DNA from 3 places in the Desulfovectis peckii genome. Region 3 is predicted to be linked to each of the others. Evidence: a T-box and tRNA genes for the amino acid it is inferred to sense, from the RefSeq annotation. Region 3 holds a T-box; the other regions hold tRNA genes.

Region 1 (7,139 bases), 420 kb from region 3:
TATGGAAGTGAGAGAATACTACATCCAAATTCTCTGATTCGATCAAATGCAGGATAGCTTTGGCTTGCCAATCAGCAGATACGTACCAATTATCTAACATACAATCGGTAATTAAGGTTTTATCCTGGCAGCCTATATATGAAGTAGGAGGAATATAACCTACGTTCTCGATTATTTCCTTAAACAATCTTTTCGGATGGAAGACACTGTCATTTTCCGTATCCATTGCAGCAGAAACATAAATGGTCAACTTGCTGCCATCCGGCTCAAGGTTTAAAAGTTTTATGTTGCGATTAGCTCTATATCTGACATCATCCTTTATTGCTTCTGCAATAACCTCACGGCACATAACTCCCTTTTCAAGCACCACAATTGGTTCCGCTGATTTCTTATTCTTAAATATTGCGACCTTATCATATATTCCGTCTTCATTGCGCAAAATTAACGCCGGATATCTTAACAAGCCACCTGAAAATAGTATGGTAAACTCTTTTGCCCCTTCCGGAGCATTTTCCCAACCGGTAGCTTCTTTAATAGGAGATTGCTGCATATCAATAGGAAGTTCTGTTGCCGCACTTTCTTTTTGACTCATTTTCAGAATTAATCTTTTTAGGTACTTCTGACTCCATTCGTCCATAGACTGCATATCTTCATCATTTTCAATTTTCATGTTTTCCACGACACATGGTGCTATGGCATCTGACGCACCTTGGGGAACGTATCTGAGCTCTTTTATATCAACACTTGCGCCTACTAAAAATTCTTTATCCACTGTCGCCACTGCCATTCCTACACTGCCGGGAGCAGTCCCGTCCACAACCATTAAATTAGGATTATCTGAAGTTGGAGGCCAAGAAGAACCCGGCCAATGCCAAACCAAAGTTTTTTTGCCCGCTTCAGCAAAAACATTCCACAGAGGCTCAGCACGACAATTTCTTGAATCCATATTGTATTCAATCGTATCCAAGCCCCGATCAGATGCTCTGTAAAAACCGGTAATACCATGTACATTGGCATAGCATCCTGTAGCTAAAGTTGTCCACATTGGAGGGGTCACTGTAGGATGAGCGCCTAACATGACTAAATCCTCTCTGCATGCCCCTCTTTCAATGTATTTTTTAACATTGGGCATTTTGCCCTCGTCCACATATTTGCGAGTAAGTCTCGGATCCATTCCGTCTACGCCCAGTATCAAAATTTTATTAGCTAGTGCTTTCCTTTGCATTTTTCAACCAGTACCTCCTTGTAGAAACTGAAAGGTTGCTGGTTACCGGTAACCGTTGAGTTAGTTTTTAGTGTTTTTATTACAAAAAATCTTAAAAAGTTATGTTTATCGATAAACAATATAAAATTTAAACATTTTGATTTGTTAACTTAATATTAATGTGATTGTTAGAACACTATCTATATCAGGATTGGAATGCAGATATTCGTTTTTGGAATATTTAAAAGTAACTTTCGTGGATAAACATCTTCCATCGGCTCACAAAAAACTAAACGACCTCTGCTTAAACAAAAGAAGTCCCTTGGTTTTTTATATAACTCTCCGTGCAGTTTCTCACCATTTTTGCATTGCGCCATATCATAATACATGAAAACATTTCCTTAACTGCATGGAGGTGCCTACATCATGTCTTCATCAGGCTGCCGTCGACCCATTAGATGTCCGTCAGGGTTTCAATGTCAATACACCGTTACTGCCGGAGATACCATGTATTGCATAGCTCGCCGCTTCGGTGTTAGCTTGGATGAATTAATTTGGGCAAATCCCCATATTCCGGATCCCTGCGAAATTTATCCCGGCGATCGGATATGTGTACCGTGCCGCCCGAAACATGAACTGCGACTAGCCACCACAACCAGCACAGTAGATACCGGGCTTTTGGATGTGTTAATTCCCCGATTTGAAAGGCAAACCGGTTGTTCCGTTACCGTTAGCTCAGTAGGTTCGGGATCGGCTATAGGAATGGGATCAAAGGGTGAGGTGGATGTGCTATTAACTCACTCACCTGAGCTGGAAAGAAGTTATGTGGAAAGAGGTTATTTCACCAACTACCAATTGGTAATGTATAATGATTTTATTATTGTTGGCCCGCCGGAAGATCCGGCAAACATCAGAAACATGGAAAGTGCCGCCAGCGCCTTGGCGCAAATAGCCCAACACGAGGCGACATTTGTATCCCGCGGGGATTACTCCGGTACCCATCTTAGAGAGCTCAACCTTTGGGAAAGAGCGGGGATAGAACCTGAAGGTGATTGGTATTTGCAGGCCAATGCCGGCATGGCGGAAACCCTTAAGCGGGCATCGGAAGAGGGGGGTTATACACTTTCAGATCGGGGCACTTATCTGGCTCAAAGACAAAATCTTGATTTAGAAATTTTAGTAGCCGGCGACCCATTGTTGTTAAATATTTATCATGTGATGCAAGTAAACCCGGAAAGGTTTGCCGACATCAATGCACAGTGTGCCGAAGCTTTTGTTCAGTTTATGGTGAATCCGCATACTCAACGAATAATCGGTAATTACGGTGTAGAAGAGTATGGTGAGCCTTTGTTTATCCCTGCCGCCGGCAAAGATATAGAAGATATCACGGGGTAGCAAACCAACCGGTAACTGTTCGATAAATAGTCGGGGCGCATCAGCACTACTTTTTAGTAGTTGGCGATGCGCCCCGGATACTAATATTTACTTAAAACTTTTCTGAAATAGCCTTAGCCTGTGTAAAGAGCAACAGGTAATCTCTGCCACCGGCTTTGGAATCGGTTCCGGACATTTTAAATCCGCCGAAAGGATGTACGCCCACCAAAGCACCGGTGCACTTGCGGTTGAAATAAAGGTTACCTACATGGAATTCACGTTTTGCTTTTTCCAGTTTTACGCGATCCCGTACATATACCGAACCGGTAAGCCCATACTCGGTGTTGTTAGCTATTTCTAAAGCCTGATCAAAATCTTTAGCCTTGATAAATGCCAGCACCGGCCCGAAAATTTCTTCTTGTGCTATTACCGCATCAGGCTGAATGTCAGCAAAGATAGTCGGCTGTACATAATAACCGCCCAAGCTTTCCAGTGTATCTCCACCTAGCAGAAGCTTGCCTTCCTTCTTACCAATTTCTATATATGACTTAATTTTATCCAGAGAAGCTTGATCAATCACCGGACCAACCGGATGATTTTCTGCAGCCTCCCCTACAGTTAATTTACTTGCCTTTTCAACTACCAGTTGAACTACCTTGTCGTATACGTCTTCTACTACAACTGCCCGGGAGCAGGCAGAACATTTCTGTCCTTGAAAACCAAAAGCAGAGGTTACAATGCCGGCAGCCGCTTCTTCTAAATCAGCACTGCTATCAACAATTATTGTGTCTTTACCGCCCATTTCGGCGATCACGCGCTTAATATGGTACTGACCTTTAACGGTTTTAGCGGCCAATTCATTAATTCTTAATCCTACTTCTTTAGAACCGGTGAAATTAATAAAGTTTACTTTGGGATGACTTACCAGGTAATCACCAATGACCCCGCCGCTTCCCGGCAGATAGTTTACTACACCGTCAGGTAAGCCTGCTTCCTTTAAAATGTCCATGAAGATCGCCGCAATTACCGGTGTATTGCTGGCGGGTTTTAGTACTACTGTGTTTCCGGCCACAACAGCTGACGCCGTCATCCCGGCCATAATCGCCAACGGGAAGTTCCAAGGCGGAATAATCGCACCTACGCCTAAGGGAATGTATACCAGTTCATTTTGTTCCCCCGGAATTGCCACCAACGGTTGGGGTTCTGCCAAACGCAACATCTGCCGGCCGTAAAACTCTAAAAAGTCAATCGCTTCGGCTGTATCTGCATCAGCCTCCGCCCAGTTTTTGCCTGATTCATAAACCAGCCAAGCGGAAAGTTCATTTTTTCTCCGCCGCATGATGGCAGCAGCCTTAAACAGCATACCTGCTCTCACTTCAGGACTAACCTTCGACCACATGCCAAAGGCATTTTCAGCACTGTTTATGGCTTGTTCCGCCAACTCAACCGTTGCTTTGCCAACGTAACCAACAACCTGATCCTTCCGGGACGGGTTAATGGATGTAATTTTTTCTTCTGTTTCAATTTCTTTGCCGTTAATGACAATCGGATAATATTGTCCTAGTTTAGACTCTACTAATTTCAATGCTGACTTAAATTCATCTGCAACTGACGGATCATTAAAATTTTGAAAGGGTTCGTTTTTAAACTCTATCATCATTTTACTGTCACCTCGAATAACTAAATTTTAAATTAGCAGATTAAGCTAAAAGATTTTGTTGATACTGATCAAAATTCCTATATCTCCGTTCAGAAAAATCGCCGGTACTCTTTTAAGTGTTTTTTAAATCAATTCAGTCTCCAAAACCTGCACGTAAGATCAAAAAGTTTCCTGATATAAACAACGTCACCTGCCTTTCTCAAGAAAAAGGGGTTGGTCAGTACCCCCTTGAAAAGGACAGCACTAACCAACCCCTATCCCATTGGGAAGGCAAATGCTCTCCTTTTCAAACACGGAAGGCTAACCGGTTTCCCAGTTAACCCTATCGGCCAAAAACCATAGCATAAGCCTTAGGTAATTTGGCTCGGAGAGAAGTTTTTGATTATACTTCTGAAAATAACAGAAAAGCTGAAACCAAAATCCAATATTGGCGGTTTCAAGCTTGGCGGGTCACGAAATATAGTATTCTACAGTTAGCTTTAATAATCCTTTTTTCTTTAAAATGCAAGACATTTCAAAAAAACGCAAGTGCAGTATAACTAAAAAATGGCCTTGAGTGTTTGGTTACACCTTCAAAAGCGGCCGATATTGCAACAAAAGGTTTGCGGGGTAAAACGCCTAAAAAGCCAGATTGTCACGGGATTGTCACAGCTAAAAAAATGGGTTCCGGCAAAACGCCGGAACCCTTGATATACTTGGAGCCGAAGAAGGGATTTGAACCCTCGACCTACGCATTACGAGTGCGTTGCTCTACCGCTGAGCTACTTCGGCAGTTATCAGCAGATTATATTTTAAACTTTAATGTTTTATATGTCAAGGGATAGCGTGTTTATACTTTGAAAGCCACAGGTAATGGTTTGATATACTTCCCGCCAGCTGCTACAGCGCGGACCAACCCACGGCGAATGTTTATTGTGTGGAGCATTAAACAAAATTACCTTAAATCCGGCTGCTGACAGCTGCAGGGCATTATGGTAGTTATCCTCAATGATAACATCTACAGCCAGTTTTTGACAGATCGCCACTTTATCATGGCTGTTTAACAAGTGCAAGCCATGATAGGGCAGTTGATATTTTTTCAGCCAAGCAGCGGTAAGCTCTTTAAGCCGCGGATTGCGGGCAGTAATAATGTGAATTTGATGCTCACCGGCCAACTGCTGCAAATATTTATCGGCTTCTTTAATTAACGGCGCTTTGGTGATAATTTCCGCCTCTGCCTCACTCATTAAACTGATAAATTGTTTGCGGGTAATTGGAAAGGTCTTGGTGACATCATACTGCCTGATATCCTCAAGGGTTATGTTTTTACCGGTATATTTGTTTAAACAATCAACTAATAAAGGTAAGTTGTCACAAATTGTGCCGTCTAAGTCGCATCCGATAATCATCTTTTTATTGTTACTCCTTCTATTTTAAGCAGTTTTTCTTTCCAAGCCGGGCTAGCGCCAAAACCGCCTAAACTGCCGTCTTGTTTAATTACCCGATGACAAGGAAGCACCAGTAATACACGGTTTCTGGCTAACGTATTACCTACTGCCCGACTGGCATTAGGACGGCCGATCATCTCCGCTACTTGTTTATACGAACGGGTTTGACCATAAGGAATTTTTTGAATAGCTTGCAGTACCTGCCGCTGAAAAGGTGTCGCCCAGGTAAGATCAACGGGAAAGTTAAAATGGCACTTGTCACCGGCAAAGTAGCGGTTCAGCTGGACTGTCAGCTCATTAATTAAGCTGTTAACGTTATCACTTTCTGAAAGGTCTTCAGGATTTAGCTGCAGGTAATCTATCAGTGTCACCATTGCTTGAGCAGGCTGAGCAAAAGGTAATGTCAAAGCAGACAGCCCAATATCCGACCAAGCAACGCCGATCCAACCGGATGTCAGTTTAATTAGCTGATATTTCATGGCAGTAATCCCTCTGTAAGAAAGTTAGTGGGCGGTGCGGTAACCGCCCCATAAAACGATTGTTTAAAAGGTTGTATGTTCCGTACGGGCGATAATTTCATCCTGCAGTGCTTTGCTTAAGTCGCAGAAATAGTCGCTGTAGCCTGCTACCCGCACAATTAAATCCCGGTATTTTTCCGGATTGGCTTGCGCATCCCGCAGTGTTTCCGCACTAACCACATTAAATTGAATATGGTGGCCGTCCAGGTTAAAGTATGCGCGCACCAAATGGGCAAGATTATCAATACCTTCGTCGCTCTGCAGTAACTGCGGCGTAAATTTCTGGTTTAACAAAGTGCCGCCGGTACGTAAGTGATCAATTTTAGAAGCGGATTTCAACACGGCGGTTGGCCCCCGCCGATCTGCGCCTTGTACCGGAGAAATCCCTTCAGAAAGGGGCTGCCATGCCCTGCGCCCATCCGGGGTTGCCCCCAGTACGGAGCCAAAGTAAACGTGGCAGGTAGTGGGCAAAAGGTTAATGCGATAAACACCGCCTTTGGTATTTTTGCGCCCGTTTACTGCGTTATAAAAAGCTTCAAAGGCCATGCGTAACACGTCATCGGCATAGTCATCGTCATTGCCGTATTTAGGTGTTTTATTTACCAGAGTTAAGCGCAGTTTTTCATTATCGGCAAAATTGTTGCTCAGAGCTGATAACAGCTCCGCCATGGTTATATTTTTTTGATCATAAACATGGTATTTTATAGCAGTTAAGCTGTCGGTTAAACTGCCCAATCCCACACCTTGAATGTAAGTAGTGTCATAACGGGCACCGCCGGCGTTGTAATCTTTACCTTTAGCAATGCAGTCATCAATTACTATGGATAAAAAGGGAGCAGGCATAATATCGGCATAAAGCCGTTCAATAATGTTGTTTCCTTTTATCTTGATATCAACAAAGTGCTGCAGCTGCTTTTCAAAGGCGGAAAACAGTTCTTCAAAACTGTTAAAGCTCT
Region 2 (7,139 bases), 850 kb from region 3:
AACGTTGGCAAGGTTGTTCAGGTAATGGGCGTGGTTGTTGACGTAGAGTTTGAGCCCGGCCAAGTACCTGATATATACAACGCGCTAAAAATACGTTCCGAGGACCAGGATGGCGACTACGGTGAGTGGAACCTCACCTTAGAAACCGCTATGCACCTCGGTAACAACCGGGTACGTGCAGTTGCTATGTCTTCTACTGACGGCCTCGTAAGAGGTATGAAAGTAGTAGATACCGGTAAACCAATTACCGTTCCGGTAGGAAATAACGCTTTAGGTCGTATGATGGACGTACTCGGTCAACCTATTGACGGTTTACCGGAAATTCAAACAGATACCTATTATCCCATTCACCGTCCGGCACCGTCATTTGTAGACCAATCTACCAAAGCAGAAGTTTTTGAGACCGGAATTAAAGTTATCGACCTGCTCATCCCCTTCCTTAAGGGTGGTAAAATCGGTTTGTTCGGCGGTGCAGGTGTAGGTAAAACAGTTTTGATTATGGAATTAATCAACAACGTTGCTACCAAGCACGGTGGTGTTTCCTGCTTCGCCGGCGTTGGTGAGCGGACCCGTGAAGGTAACGACCTGTACTACGAAATGAAAGAGTCAGGCGTTCTTGGGAAATGCACACTGGTGTACGGCCAGATGAACGAGCCGCCGGGCGCACGTTTGCGTGTAGGTCTTACCGGTCTTACCATGACCGAATACTTCCGTGATCAAGGGCAAGACGTTTTGCTCTTTATTGATAACATTTTCCGTTTCACTCAGGCCGGTTCCGAGGTTTCCGCATTGCTCGGCCGGATGCCTTCAGCGGTTGGTTATCAGCCGACACTGGCTACAGAAATGGGTCAATTGCAAGAGCGGATTACCTCTACCAAGAAAGGTTCGGTTACTTCCGTTCAGGCTATTTACGTGCCTGCTGACGACTTGACAGACCCTGCTCCGGCAACAACATTCGCGCACTTAGACGCGACCGTTGTTCTGTCCCGTCAGATTGCAGAGTTAGGTATTTACCCTGCTGTTGACCCGTTGGACAGTACATCACGTATTCTTGACCCGAACGTAGTAGGTAAAGAACACTACGAAACCGCGCGTGCCGTTCAGAGTGTTCTGCAGCGTTATAAAGAGCTGCAAGACATCATCGCTATTTTAGGTATGGATGAATTGTCTGAAGAAGACAAACTGATCGTTGCTCGGGCTCGGAAGCTGCAGCGCTTCCTGTCACAGCCCTTCCACGTAGCGGAAGCGTTTACCGGTACACCCGGAGCTTACGTTACACTGAAAGACACCATTCGTGGCTTTAAAGAAATTGTAGACGGTAAGCACGATGATCTGCCAGAGCAAGCATTCTATATGGTAGGTACCATTGAAGAGGCTGTTGAGAAAGGTAAGAAGCTGTTAGAGGAAGGTGCATAATATGGCGAAGACTCAGCGCCTCGATATTGTCACCCCTGAAAAAGTGGTGTTCAGCGAGGAAGTTGACTTCGTCGTTGCACCCGGTGTTGACGGCGAATTGGGCTTCCTGCCCGGACACACTCCTCTGGTCAGTGCGCTAAAAATCGGAGAACTAAGGGTGCACAAAGACGGTAAAGAAATTAAAATGGCAGTAAGCGGCGGCTTCGTAGAAGTGAAAAACAGCCGAGTAGTAGTGCTTGCTGACACCGCCGAACGTGCTGATGAAATTGACGTTGAAAGGGCACAGGCTGCCAAAGAGCGCGCCGAAAAACGTTTAGCTTCCAAAAGCGATGACATAGACCTTCTGCGCGCCGAGCTGGCCCTAAAACGTGCTTTAAACCGCTTAAAAGTAGCCGGAAAACCGACAAACCAATAAACCAAAGCCAGGGTACAAAAACCCCTGGCTTTTTACTTTGCTCACCATGTAACGGTAGAGAACTGCACACCCCGCCTTTCCGCCAAACAAACGTTGCATCTGTGCAAACGGGCGGGGATGGAACCCCGCCCCTACGGACGAAAAGTAAGATTATCAATAAAATGTAGGGGTCGGCTTCCACGCCGACCCGTTAAGAAACCTTGCATATAAGAATACGGGTGTACATGGAGAAACTATCCACACAGATGAATAGTAAAACCAATAAAATTGTAGGGGTCGGCTTCCACGCCGACCCGTTAAGAAACCTTGCATATAAGAATACGGGTGTACATGGAGAAACTATCCGCACAGATGAATAGTAAAACCAATAAAATTGTAGGGGTCGGCTTCCACGCCGACCCGTAAAGAAACCTTGCATATAAGAATACGGGTGTACATGGAGAAACTATCCACACAGATGAATAGTAAAACCAATAAAATGTAGGGGTCGGCTTCCACGCCGACCCGTAAAGAAACCTTGCATATAAGAATACGGGTGTACATGGAGAAACTATCCACACAGATGAATAGTAAAACCAATAAAATGTAGGGGTCGGCTTCCACGCCGACCCGTAAAGAAACCTTGCATATAAGAATACGGGTGTACATGGAGAAACTATCCACACAGATGAATAGTAAAACCAATAAAATGTAGGGGTCGGCTTCCACGCCGACCCGTAAAGAAACCTTGCATATAAGAATACGGGTGTACATGGAGAAACTATCCACACAGATGAATAGTAAAACCAATAAAATGTAGGGGTCGGCTTCCACGCCGACCCGTAAAGAAACCTTGCATATAAGAATACGGGTGTACATGGAGAAACTATCCGCACAGATGAATAGTAAAACCAATAAAATTGTAGGGGTCGGCTTCCACGCCGACCCGTTAAGAAACCTTGCATATAAGAATACGGGTGTACATGGAGAAACTATCCACACAGATGAATAGTAAAACCAATAAAATGTAGGGGTCGGCTTCCACGCCGACCCGTTAAGAAACCTTACATTTACGATAACGGGTGGGGAAGGAAACAGCATTTTTTATACAAAATATTCATCTTCCTGCCATTTAATCGGGTTGTTTTGAATGTATTCACATAATTTTAGGTATTCTTCTTCACCTCTAATAACCCGTTCATAATAATTGCGCTGCCACAAAATTAAATTTTTTGTTCCATTTAATTCATTGTAAATTTTGTTTGTATAAGATTTAAACTGACCTATAACCTTGTGCAAAGATAGGTTTTTGCTACCAGGTTGCGGTTGTTGCAATATAACTATTAGATGAATGTGATTAGGCATTAATACATATTTATCTATTGTTACATTAGGATAATGGTTATCAATATACTCTAGGGTTTTTACAATTTCTTTTCCTAATGGGGTTAATTTTAATTTTGGCGTCTCAAATGATCCGTCGCCGTCTTCAATGTTTGACAACAATTTACGTCTTTTATGGGTGCAGATTGTTATGAAATAATAACCGGGTTGTAAGTAATTGTAATTTTTTAAACGTAATTGTTTTCTTTTTGGCAGTTTATTCATAAAATCATCTCATTTGCGGTAAGATTTCTTTATGTATTTGCTCTTGTTTCTATAAATCCTTCTATGATTTGCCGGTAATAACGGACAGGCATGTTAACCCGCTAAGAAACCTTACATTTACGAGAACGGGCAGGGATGGAACCCTGCCCCTACGGACGAAAGGTAAGATTGTCAATAAAATTATAGGGGCTGGCTTCCACGCCGACCCGTAAGGCAAACATTGTATCTGTGCAAACAGGCAGGCGTGCCTATTGGCCTCCCTGCGGTTGAAACAGCAATCAACAAAATTGTATGCCACCGTCTAAACAAAACAAAACCCCCCAGGCAACTACAACTGCCTGGGGGTTTGCAAATGGAGCCGACGATGGGACTCGAACCCGCAACCTGCTGATTACAAGTCAGCCGCTCTACCAATTGAGCTACGTCGGCAAAAACAGCAGTCTTATTTTACATATATTTATATAGCAAAAAACTTGTCTTTCGTCAATAGCAAATAATCGCCTAAAATTGAAACCTATTCACCGGGCAGTATAATGCGCAACTTATTGGGTATTACCTTAATTTCCAGCGGCATATTTGGCCCCTTTTCGCCGTCAACATCAGATTGCACATTAATTGGGCTTTGCACCTTCAGCCACTTCACTTGATGATATTTTATCAACGGACTTTTTAAATGGTTGCCTTTACCCTTATACGCTTCCAGCAAAATATTAATTAACTTAGGCAAACTGCACTTTCTAAGCAGCAGCACATCTAACTTACCGTCTGAAAGGTCTGCCTTTGGGGCAATGTTTTGAAAAGTGCCCACGGTGTTAGAATTAAGCACTAACAACAGCAGCAGCTCTTTATCTATACTAAAAGCGTCACTTTCAATTTGCAGGGGCAGCGGGGTGATATTCTTTAACGATTGCAAACCCTTTAGGTAATAAGCAGTTACCCCCAATTTGCGCTTAATTAACTGATTTACCTCATAGGATACATCGGCAAAAATGCCGGTGCTAAATACATTGATAAAATAACGCCCGTTAACCCAACCTACATCTACAGTAGACTCTTTACCGGCAAGCAGCTGCCTGGTTACGGCTACCGGGCTGCCCTTTAACCCCAGCGCATTGGCAAAATCATTGGCCGTACCGCAGGGGATTACCCCAATCGGTACATCCGCACCGGCATTTAAAAGCTCATTAATCGTTTGGCTTAAAGTGCCGTCGCCTCCGGAAACCAATATCAATTGATAACGGTTAATATCTGCAACCACATTTTCTAAAGGGCAGCTGCCAATGCGAAAATAAGTAGGCAAATACCCGTTAGAAATACATAAATCGGTGATTTGATCCAGGTAGGGTACCAACCCCGCACTGCCGCTTGCCGGGTTGTAAGTAATTAATACCTGATTCAACTAATCACTCCCAATTCTAAACTATATTGCTTGCCAAACATTATATCATACTGCAAAAGCCAATACTTATTTTGCAAATCAACATACTCTTTGGGCAGCTTATGGTATAAGTTTCCGTTGGCGTCTATTTTAATTTCCGCCGAAAAGCCCGGCACTTTGCCGCTGAACTCAGCTAAAAACTGATAATAGGCCGGCAACTCCAGCCCGGCATATTTAAACACATAGGGCGGCAAAAAAGCCGGACTGACGGTGTTTAAGTCTTGTTTTCCTTCCTTAAAGTTGCTCCACACCACTAAAGGCGTGCTTCTCATGCGCTGATATTCCGGCAAACTCAACTCACCGTTGGCTGCTTTAATAAAACCCGCCTCTTTATAGGCCAGATAATCATCACCTAAATAGGGTAGGTGATCTCCGAAAAACACAATCATCGTCGGTTCTGCGGAGCTTTCAAAGTAATCGATTAGCTCTTTTAAAGCGCTGTCGCCGTCTTTAACCCCTTGAGTATAGGTTCTTAAAGCGGCTAAAGACTCATCAGACATGCTGCCGTTAATCTCAATATCTACCGACTGATAGCGGTTGGCTTCATATGGGCCGTGGTTTTGCATGGTAACCGCGTAAATAAACACCGGCTTTTCTGAATCGTTAACCTGCTCAATAATCTTTTGCGACACAGCTGTATCCGCTTTGTAAGCACCGCGGTTGGGCGCGTTTTTAAAATCTTCTAAGCCGATAAATTTCTCAAAGCCAAAATGCTGATACACCTTTTCCCGGTTCCAAAACCACTTATGAAAAGGATGGATCGCTACCGGGTAATATCCCCGCTTTTGCAATACGGTGGCCATAGAAGGAATCGGCTTATTTATATACTGCTGGTAAGGTACCGCCCCGGTAGGCAAAAAGGCGTTGGAAAAACCGGTTAAGGCTTCAAATTCTACGTTACAAGTGTATCCGCCAATGGCCGGCGACAGCAGCCAACCCGAGGCATGCTCGGTTTGCAGCCGTCTCACTGTAGGCAGCGGATCTTCACTGAAAGTAACGCTGCTTAACAGGGTAGGATCCCAAAATGCTTCATTCATTACTATGATAATGTTTGGCTTGGTATTGGATTGGGCAAATGCCGGTACGTCGGCCGGCTGCATGTTTTTAAGCTCATCAACCACTTTAGCCACATTGGTCTGATTGTAACCTTCCGGTGTGGAAATAAAAATGGTTTGCGTGTTCATTAAATAACTTAACAAAAAGCCGTTTATATCGTAATTTCTGTCCTGCCGCCACACAATATTTTGAATATCCAGTGATTTAAGCACCGCACTTGCCGGCGTTGCCTGATAAAATGCCACCGATGCAATGATTGCCAGTGACAGCAGCGCCAAAGGTGCCCGGTATCTAAGTTTTAACTTAAATTTCGGCAGTACAAAACGTATGCCTACAAACAGCAATAAGCCGACAAATAAGATAATTAAAGGAAGCAGCCCTGTTTCTTTGGTAAGCAGCGGCAATAGCTCAATAACCAGCTTGTAAAAAACAATATCCCAGGGGTAGAAGGGCTCACCTAAAAACTGCAGTTTATACATATTGACTAAACCCAGCAGTAATACAACGGCACTGTAAACCCCGAGAGTAATGTAGGTGCAGCCAAAAACCCCATATAAAAGCAAAAATAAAAAAAATAAAATTGAATAGCTAACCAGTACAACATTGGGTGAGGCAGCAGCCCAAGCCAATACAGCGGCCCCACCTTCCCGCTGGAAAAATTCTAGGGCAAACAAACCGACAGCCGGGGCAGTAATCAGAACAAAAAGAAATATCACTGCCCCCCAATTAATCCGTTTCATAAACTGCAAATCCCCCTATATTAGGCTAATAAATACGTTAAAATACAAATATTCGCCTAAATACAAAAAGAATCCTTTAAACATTAATTCCCTAATTAGGCAAAAGGTATGTTATAGCCCACCTTAATTTTATTAGTGAAATGTAGAGGCCGCTTTCCGTGCCGGCCGCTAAAGAAACCTAACATAAACATAGAGAAGCCTAGTCCAGCAGACGAACAATAAAATACTGCCATAACAAAAACAAGTATCCGATAAAAAAATATGGCAATACTAGATAATAAAAAACAAAGAACAAGAGGCTGTTTATGGAAAAACTAGTAATTAAAGGCGGAAACAAACTAACAGGCACCATTAGGGTAGGCGGGGCGAAAAACGCTGTACTGCCCATTATTGCCGCCACGCTGCTGACATCAGAAAAATGCCGTATTTTAGGGGTACCCAATTTAACCGATGTGGCTACCATTGGCTCGGTACTGCAGCACCTTGG
Region 3 (7,139 bases):
ACATGATATGGTATTTTTAACGTTAGAATTATATCACACCGCATTCACGGTGTCAACCATTTATGCTTTAGAGTCAATTTCTTTGAGCAGTTTAGCCTCAAATTCATCCACTGACATTACACCCAGATCGCCTTCTCTGCGATGTCTTACCGCCACAGAATTTTGGTTCATTTCTTTATCGCCTACTACCAACATATACGGGATCTTTTGATTTTGTGCGTCTCTGATTTTATAATTCATTTTTTCATTTCTGGTATCTAATTCTACGCGGACATCCTTGCTGCGCAACCGTTCCATAATCTTTTCTCCGTATTCCGCATGTCGATCGGTAATCGGAATAATTCTTAACTGCACCGGTGCCAACCAAGTGGGAAAAGCTCCCGCATAATGCTCAGTCAGAATGCCGATAAACCTTTCAATACTGCCAAACACTACCCGGTGAATCATTACCGGACGATGTTTTTGACCGTCCTCACCGATATAGTTAAGATCAAATTTTTCCGGCATGAGAAAATCTAATTGGATAGTACCGCACTGCCAAGTGCGACCAAGACTGTCTTCTAAATGAAAGTCAATCTTCGGGCCGTAAAAAGCCCCGTCACCTTCATTAACCTTATAATCTATGCCCTTTTCTTCCAGCGCCTCACGCAAGGAATTCGTGGCCAGATCCCAAATTTCATCTGAACCCATTGCTTTTTCCGGCTTGGTAGAAAGTTCAACATGGTAGTGCAAATTAAATACGTCATAGAAGTAATCAAACAAATCAATGACACCGAGAATCTCATCTTTCACCTGCGAGGGCAGCATAAAAATGTGCGCATCATCCTGTGTAAAGCAGCGTACCCTCATTAATCCGTGCAAAACACCGGAAAGCTCATGCCGGTGTACCAAGCCAAGTTCAGCTAAGCGGATAGGCAGTTCCCGGTAGCTGTGAACTTTAGTTTTGTAAACCAATATGGCACCCGGACAGTTCATGGGCTTTACAGCATAATCGTTTTCGTCGATCTTAGTAAAATACATGTTTTCTTTATAGTGTTCCCAGTGGCCGGATTGTTCCCACAACGAGCGGTTTAAAATCATTGGCGTGCGGATTTCCTGATAGCCGCGTTTTTTATGTTCCTCCCGCCAAAAGTTTTCCAGTTCGTTGCGAATAATCATGCCCTTGGGATGGAAAAAGGGGAATCCCGGGCCTTCCTCTTGAATGCTGAACAAATCAAGTTCTTGACCTAATTTGCGGTGATCACGGCGTTTAGCTTCTTCCAAACGATGCAAATGTTCATCTAACATTGATTTTTTAGGGAAAGAAGTGCCGTAAATGCGCTGTAGCATTTTGTTCTTTTCATCGCCGCGCCAATAGGCGCCTGCCAAGCTCAATAGCTTTATTGACTTTAATTTGCCCGTTGACGGCACATGGGGGCCGGCACACAAATCCACCCAGTCTCCTTGAGAGTAACAAGATATTACCGCATCCTCAGGCAAATCTTCGATCAATTCCACCTTATAAGGCTCGTTCGCTTCTTTAAACCGCTTAATAGCTTCTTCTCTGGAAAGTTCAAACCTGGTAAAGGGCAGATCTTCCTTAATGATCTTATTCATTTCTGCCTCAATTTTTTCTAAGTCTTCCGGAGTAAAGGTGTGCGGTGAATCAAAGTCATAATAAAATCCGTCTTTAATAGCCGGGCCAATTGCCAGTTTAGTGCCGGGAAATAATCTCTGCACTGCTTGAGCCAGCACGTGAGATGTGCTGTGGCGATAAACGTTCTGGCCTTCTTCAGAATCAAAGGTTAAAATCTCCAGCTCTGCATCTTCGTTAATCGGATAATTTAAGTCCACCAGTTTACCGTTTACTTTACCGGCAAGGGCGGCCCGCGCTAAGCCGCCGCTGATATCTTTAGCGATTTCTGCAACGGTGACGCCCGGTTGATACTGACGCACCGAACCGTCTTTTAAGGTTATGTTAATCATTGTATTCCTCCTTACTTATTAACCTGATAAATAATAAAAACCCGTCCCTGAAAGATCAGGGACGGGATTGCTTCCCGCGGTTCCACCCTGGTTGGCAAAAATATTTTGCCCAACTTGGTTTGGCAGATAACGGTGCCTTCCGGTCGGCTTAATGGCCAAACAGCGGATGTTGTTTGCGTTCAGCCGACAGCTCCAAGGTGGTTTGTGACTTTAACAGTGCCAAAGGTGCTTCCAGCCAAGGCACCTTTTCTCTGGAGGATGTTACAGCCACTTTTCCTTGTCATCGCCAAATTTATATATTTCTCGTAAATTATATTTTACATCATCACTGCTGTCAACTTAAATAATCTAAAATTTGCATAAACAAAAACTGCAATAAACCGATAATAAAGCCAAGTACGGCGCCTAATTTTTCAATATGCTTTAACTCTCTGGCAGCAACGCTCACAATAATTCTTTCCACGTGGTCAATTGGATATTCATTTAATTTGCTTTCTACCAAAGCGGCAACATCAAACTGCTTTTTAATCTCACCACCCAATTGTTCCATTGTGCGGGTTAGCATAGTCGGCACCTGTCTATTGATCACTTCCGTGACTACTTCCAAAAGAACGTTTTTTAAAGCCGACGGCACCCAAGGCGGTACTCTTTCATCAATCATATTTTGTACCGACCGACGAATGGATGCCAGTAACTTGCCTAATAATTCAGGAGAGTGTAACACCTTGACAATATCATCAGAAGTAAGCAATTCTTGTTCCACTACCTGCCCTGCTCTTCTAGCCAGTTCAGCACGCCGTTTCGGCACCAAACCTTGAATGGTGTAAGGCAGTAACGGTATTTTTCTAGGTTGATGCGGCCTAAATATTAAATGTATTGCCAGTTTATTGGTAACCCAACCCACAAAAGCCGCTACCAGCGGCAATATAATAAGTTGAATAATCATAAGCATAATATATCAATTTTCGTTTTTTTCAGCAACATATCAATAAAAAAAGCCGAAATTAACTTGTAAACGTTAATTTCAGCTTATGCTTTTATTTAACTTCATTCTGACACCATTCACACCCGGTGCAAGTTTCCACTCGGCCCACAAATACCTCTTTAATAGTCTTAACAGTACTTGCCGGAAAATTATTTTCTTGATAGTGAAATACTATTTTACGGGGTGATATTGAAATCAAGGCACTGATTAACAAATCTTCGTAACTGATTTCATTGTCTATCTGCATGACTACATCTTCAAGGTAATCATTGCTGATATTCTGCTTTTTATCGTCATAAAGACAAAAATGCCCATTAGACTTTGCTACCACATGAGTAATATCCACGCGGGGATCCTGGATTTCTACAAAATAGCGTAACAGTTGGATAAATTCTCCATACTCTTTTTCCATTAAAAAGTCATCAACGGCGTTTTCAATGGCATTTCTTAATTCACTGATGTATTCTTTTAACCGAAAACGAATAAATCCTTCAACCACCAATTGATCGTTTGTGTTTAAAAACTCACAAAGTCGCTGATATATCTGGTTGCGGCGGAGCACATTTCGCGATATACCGTTGGCACCGTTGCCCTGAATGTATTTTTGCACGTTTTCTAAAATCAATCTTCTTTCTGACTCATCAAAGTAGTAATAGTTATCGCGTATAATATCATTAATAATAATTGACTCCCACTTGTTTAGAATGACATCTGATACAACACTGGCCACATAATTTTTAAAAATTCTATAACCGTTTTCTCCATGTTTTTGGGGGGAATCTTTATTTAAACAGCACTGAAGAAATGTATATTTGCCGCGGGGCAGTTCGTTAATCTCAACCTTCAGACCGTCTCTTTCCAACACCCGGAATTGCCTGGATAAACTGTTTTTTAATAAATCTATATTTTGAGAAGCTCCGATAGAAATGTGCGCATTCAAAATTTTCACCCCTTCCAAATACAATATATGTTTATTGCTAAAATTGTTTGCTGTTTTATTTCGCTAAAAAGGAGTATTGGCTATTTATCTTTTAGCTATGCCTTGTAATTTATAAGGGCTCAACCATTATGTTGAACTTTGCCCAACATATTTTTATTGCTAACATATATAAAATATTTTTAAAAGTATAAGCATGGTGTTTGTAATTTACACTCAGTCATTAATATGGCAAAATTTGCTTATTTTTTTTAATTTTGTGTTTTTGACAATACTAGGTAACAATTTTATACTTTGGTTATATGTATAGTTTATAAATTAGCGCAACTGTTGTTGTTTAGTTAGCTAAAAACCGCTCTGGGAGCATGGGAGGTTGAAAGATTTGAGCGTGATCAATATTGCTACCCTAGACCCTACATTTAAAGATGAAGTTATTTCTAAAATGTGCACGGAAAAAAACCCCTTTGATTTTAATAACTGCTTGACTTGCGGCATGTGCACCGCCGGCTGCCCTTACAGTGATGTTCACGACAACGCTGATCCGCGAAAATTTTTAAGACAAATTGCCCTTGGTATGAGAGAAGAAGTTTTAAATTCTAAGTTCATTTGGGCTTGCACCATGTGCGGGCGCTGTACCATGGAGTGCCCGATGGGAGTTGATGTGGCCACAGTTGTGAGAACAATTCGCGGAAACTTTGGATTAACGGCTCCCGGGTTTTTGCAAGAGGTCGTTGATGCACAAATCAATACCGGTAACCAAATGGAAGTAACAAAAGAAGACTATCTTGACACGCTGGAGTGGATGGAAGAAGAATTACAGGCGGAAGTTGGCGACCCCAATGCTAAAATTCCCGTCGATAAAGAAGGCGCTGAGTTTTTATTCCTGTGGGACCCACGGGAAATTAAGTATTATCCTCAGGATGTACAAAGCATTGCTAAAATCATGTGGTATGTCAAAGCAGACTGGACCTGCGATAGCGTCAAGATACTATGGGTTTTTTAAAGAAAAAAGTATTCCTCTGTTTACCTTCCAGCCTTAAGCGTAACTTATTGACTTAAGTAACTGGGAAGTACCAGTTCTTTTACCAATATTCAAAATAGTTATGTTACCGATGGTTTCGTGCGATCCGGCAAGCTTTCGTTTTCTGATAATTTCTTGGTCTATTTTTACCTTCCTTGCTTCATTTATGGCTGTTTTCTTTCTTTTTATAAACAATTCATATACATTACCACCATTTGCTACAAAAACTCTTAATCTGGCCATCTGGTCTACACCTGTTTTACTCCAAGCCAAGGGCCTTGAACTTAACCTAGACGACAAAATATGGCTAACATGGCCTTCTGCACTGCAGCCAACATAATCCGCATCATATTGCCGCATTATACCTTCCCAGTTGCCCAGTATGTACCTTCTTGCTTCCTGCACCGCCCTTCTCTTTGTTTCCGGTTCGGTTGCACAAATGATTGCCTTAAATAACTCTTTTACGCTATCCTTGTCTCCCGCATTTATATAATCCCACATAATTGGTGTGGTGTAGCTCATATGTGCTGTAGCTTGTGTTACATACTTTGATAAGTGGTAACGGTCCAACACATAGATGCTTCCCTTTATCCAGCCTAGTCCATTCTTTATCCAAGGTGCCCCATCCCCTGATAGGTATATCTTTTCTATAGCATCCATGTCATAAGCCTTATCTATATAGTCTAAAACTTCTACCCATAATTCATCAGTGTTTGTATAAACACCACTAAAATATCTTGCATTCAATAGTTTCCAGCGATCTTTACCAATCCTTTTTCTGCCCTCATGCACATATACAAGCTTTGGCTCTATATAACCTCCGTTCTGAAGCGCCACATGATCTTCATCTGCTTCTATGTAGAGTACCTTTACAGTCTTTTTAGCTTGTTTAATCTCTACTAAATTATTTTCGACACGCCCAAGCTCACGTATACTGTTCATTACTGTCTGTGATGTTAGAGTTACTGCTTCAGAAACTTTTTCTCCGCTTTTGCTGTAAGGCATATATACTGCTTCTTCTATCAGTTTTGCCTTCAGCGAAGCGTCTAGCTTGTCATGGGCTGATATGCCCACTGCCTCATCCGACAAGTAGCTATATTCACCTGTATTTTTGTTCCTGTAATATGTTCTTTTATACCTGACTTCGCCAAATATTGTAGCAAGAGTCTTTTTAGCTGCTTTTTCTTTTACTGTCCAGCACCGTTTACGTTCTTTGCTGTTTTTATATACCTGATCTACTGTTTCCAAGGCTTCAGCAACTAAGGTTACTCCAACTTCATCCAACGTCTTCTTAATAGCGAGAATGAACTCGGATATATCTTTTCCTTCTCTTATTAGGTTTTCTAGCTCTTTTTCAAAACTACCAATGATTTTTTGTACTATTTCCTGTATAATTGATTCCATAAGAGTATCTCCTTTTCTGTGGTTGTTGTGTTTCTTGGCAAATTCATGATATCACAGAGGAGATACTCTTTTCTTTTATTTTGTGGTTTTTCCCAAAGTAATTTTACGCTAACTGGACCTGCAGCAGTCGCTGGTGGGATGCCACTCACTACGGTTTATTTAGCGGCAATGATGAACACTCTAGAATTTTAATAGAAAGAATCGGTGAAGAAGTTAAACGACTAAAGGTAAAATATGTAGTGGTCACCGAGTGTGGACATGCTACCAGAGCACAAAAATGGGGGCCTAAGGTGTGGACCAAAGACCCCTTCTACCCGGTTTACAGCCTGTTAGAAATGATGGTTAAATGGATTAAGGAAGGCAAATTAAAAGTAGATAAAAGTATCAACAACGAAAAAATTACTTTGCATGACCCTTGCAACGCTGTGCGTAAGGAAGGCTTGATTGAAGAACCAAGATTTATCTTAGAAAATGTAGTTGAAGATTTTGTAGAAATGAATCCCCATGGCAAGCATAATTACTGCTGTGGCGGCGGTGGCGGTCTATTGGCCATGGGCAATGAGATTTACCCCTACCGTATGGCCAAAGGCAAACTAAAAGCCGAGCAAATTAAGGCCACCGGTGCCAAATTAGTGGCCTGCCCCTGCCACAACTGTTTTGACCAATTAACTGATATTATTAAGTATTACGAATTAGATGCCAAGGTCGTCCATATTCACCATTTAGTCAGTCAAGCACTGATATTGGATGAACGGCCTGAATAATAAACTTTTTCGCAGCAAACCTTATATGTTACTCCCCTTCTTAGGCCGGTAGGCTTTAAGTGT

The links. A T-box is a leader RNA that pairs with one kind of tRNA and senses whether it is charged. The one in region 3 lies ahead of thrS (threonine--tRNA ligase), so its partner is inferred to be a tRNA-Thr.
Region 1: it has a tRNA-Thr gene. The T-box ahead of thrS (threonine--tRNA ligase) is inferred to sense a tRNA for this amino acid. The anticodon was not compared.
Region 2: it has a tRNA-Thr gene. The T-box ahead of thrS (threonine--tRNA ligase) is inferred to sense a tRNA for this amino acid. The anticodon was not compared.

The regions. Positions count from the first base shown of each region.
Region 1 is NZ_AP042409.1:1,905,040-1,912,178, forward strand. Features, by position in the region: gene ACZ5NG_RS09425 (alkaline phosphatase family protein) at 1-1,225, opposite strand, end outside; gene ACZ5NG_RS09430 (substrate-binding domain-containing protein) at 1,631-2,599, shown strand; gene pruA (L-glutamate gamma-semialdehyde dehydrogenase) at 2,691-4,238, opposite strand; molybdenum cofactor riboswitch at 4,502-4,620, opposite strand; tRNA gene ACZ5NG_RS09440 (tRNA-Thr) at 4,935-5,009, opposite strand; gene ACZ5NG_RS09445 (5' nucleotidase, NT5C type) at 5,045-5,626, opposite strand; gene ACZ5NG_RS09450 (methylated-DNA--[protein]-cysteine S-methyltransferase) at 5,623-6,144, opposite strand; gene hypD (trans-4-hydroxy-L-proline dehydratase) at 6,208-7,139, opposite strand, start outside.
Region 2 is NZ_AP042409.1:2,335,036-2,342,174, forward strand. Features, by position in the region: gene atpD (F0F1 ATP synthase subunit beta) at 1-1,416, shown strand, start outside; gene ACZ5NG_RS11715 (F0F1 ATP synthase subunit epsilon) at 1,418-1,831, shown strand; gene ACZ5NG_RS11720 (transposase) at 2,915-3,418, opposite strand; tRNA gene ACZ5NG_RS11725 (tRNA-Thr) at 3,772-3,847, opposite strand; gene ACZ5NG_RS11730 (diacylglycerol/lipid kinase family protein) at 3,933-4,817, opposite strand; gene ACZ5NG_RS11735 (LTA synthase family protein) at 4,814-6,652, opposite strand; gene murA (UDP-N-acetylglucosamine 1-carboxyvinyltransferase) at 6,958-7,139, shown strand, end outside.
Region 3 is NZ_AP042409.1:1,481,751-1,488,889, forward strand. Features, by position in the region: gene thrS (threonine--tRNA ligase) at 61-1,965, opposite strand; T-box leader at 2,020-2,258, opposite strand; gene ACZ5NG_RS07350 (DUF445 domain-containing protein) at 2,300-2,911, opposite strand; gene ytxC (putative sporulation protein YtxC) at 3,003-3,890, opposite strand; gene ACZ5NG_RS07360 (4Fe-4S dicluster domain-containing protein) at 4,276-4,890, shown strand; gene ACZ5NG_RS07365 (ISLre2 family transposase) at 4,924-6,312, opposite strand; gene ACZ5NG_RS07370 (heterodisulfide reductase-related iron-sulfur binding cluster) at 6,603-7,076, shown strand.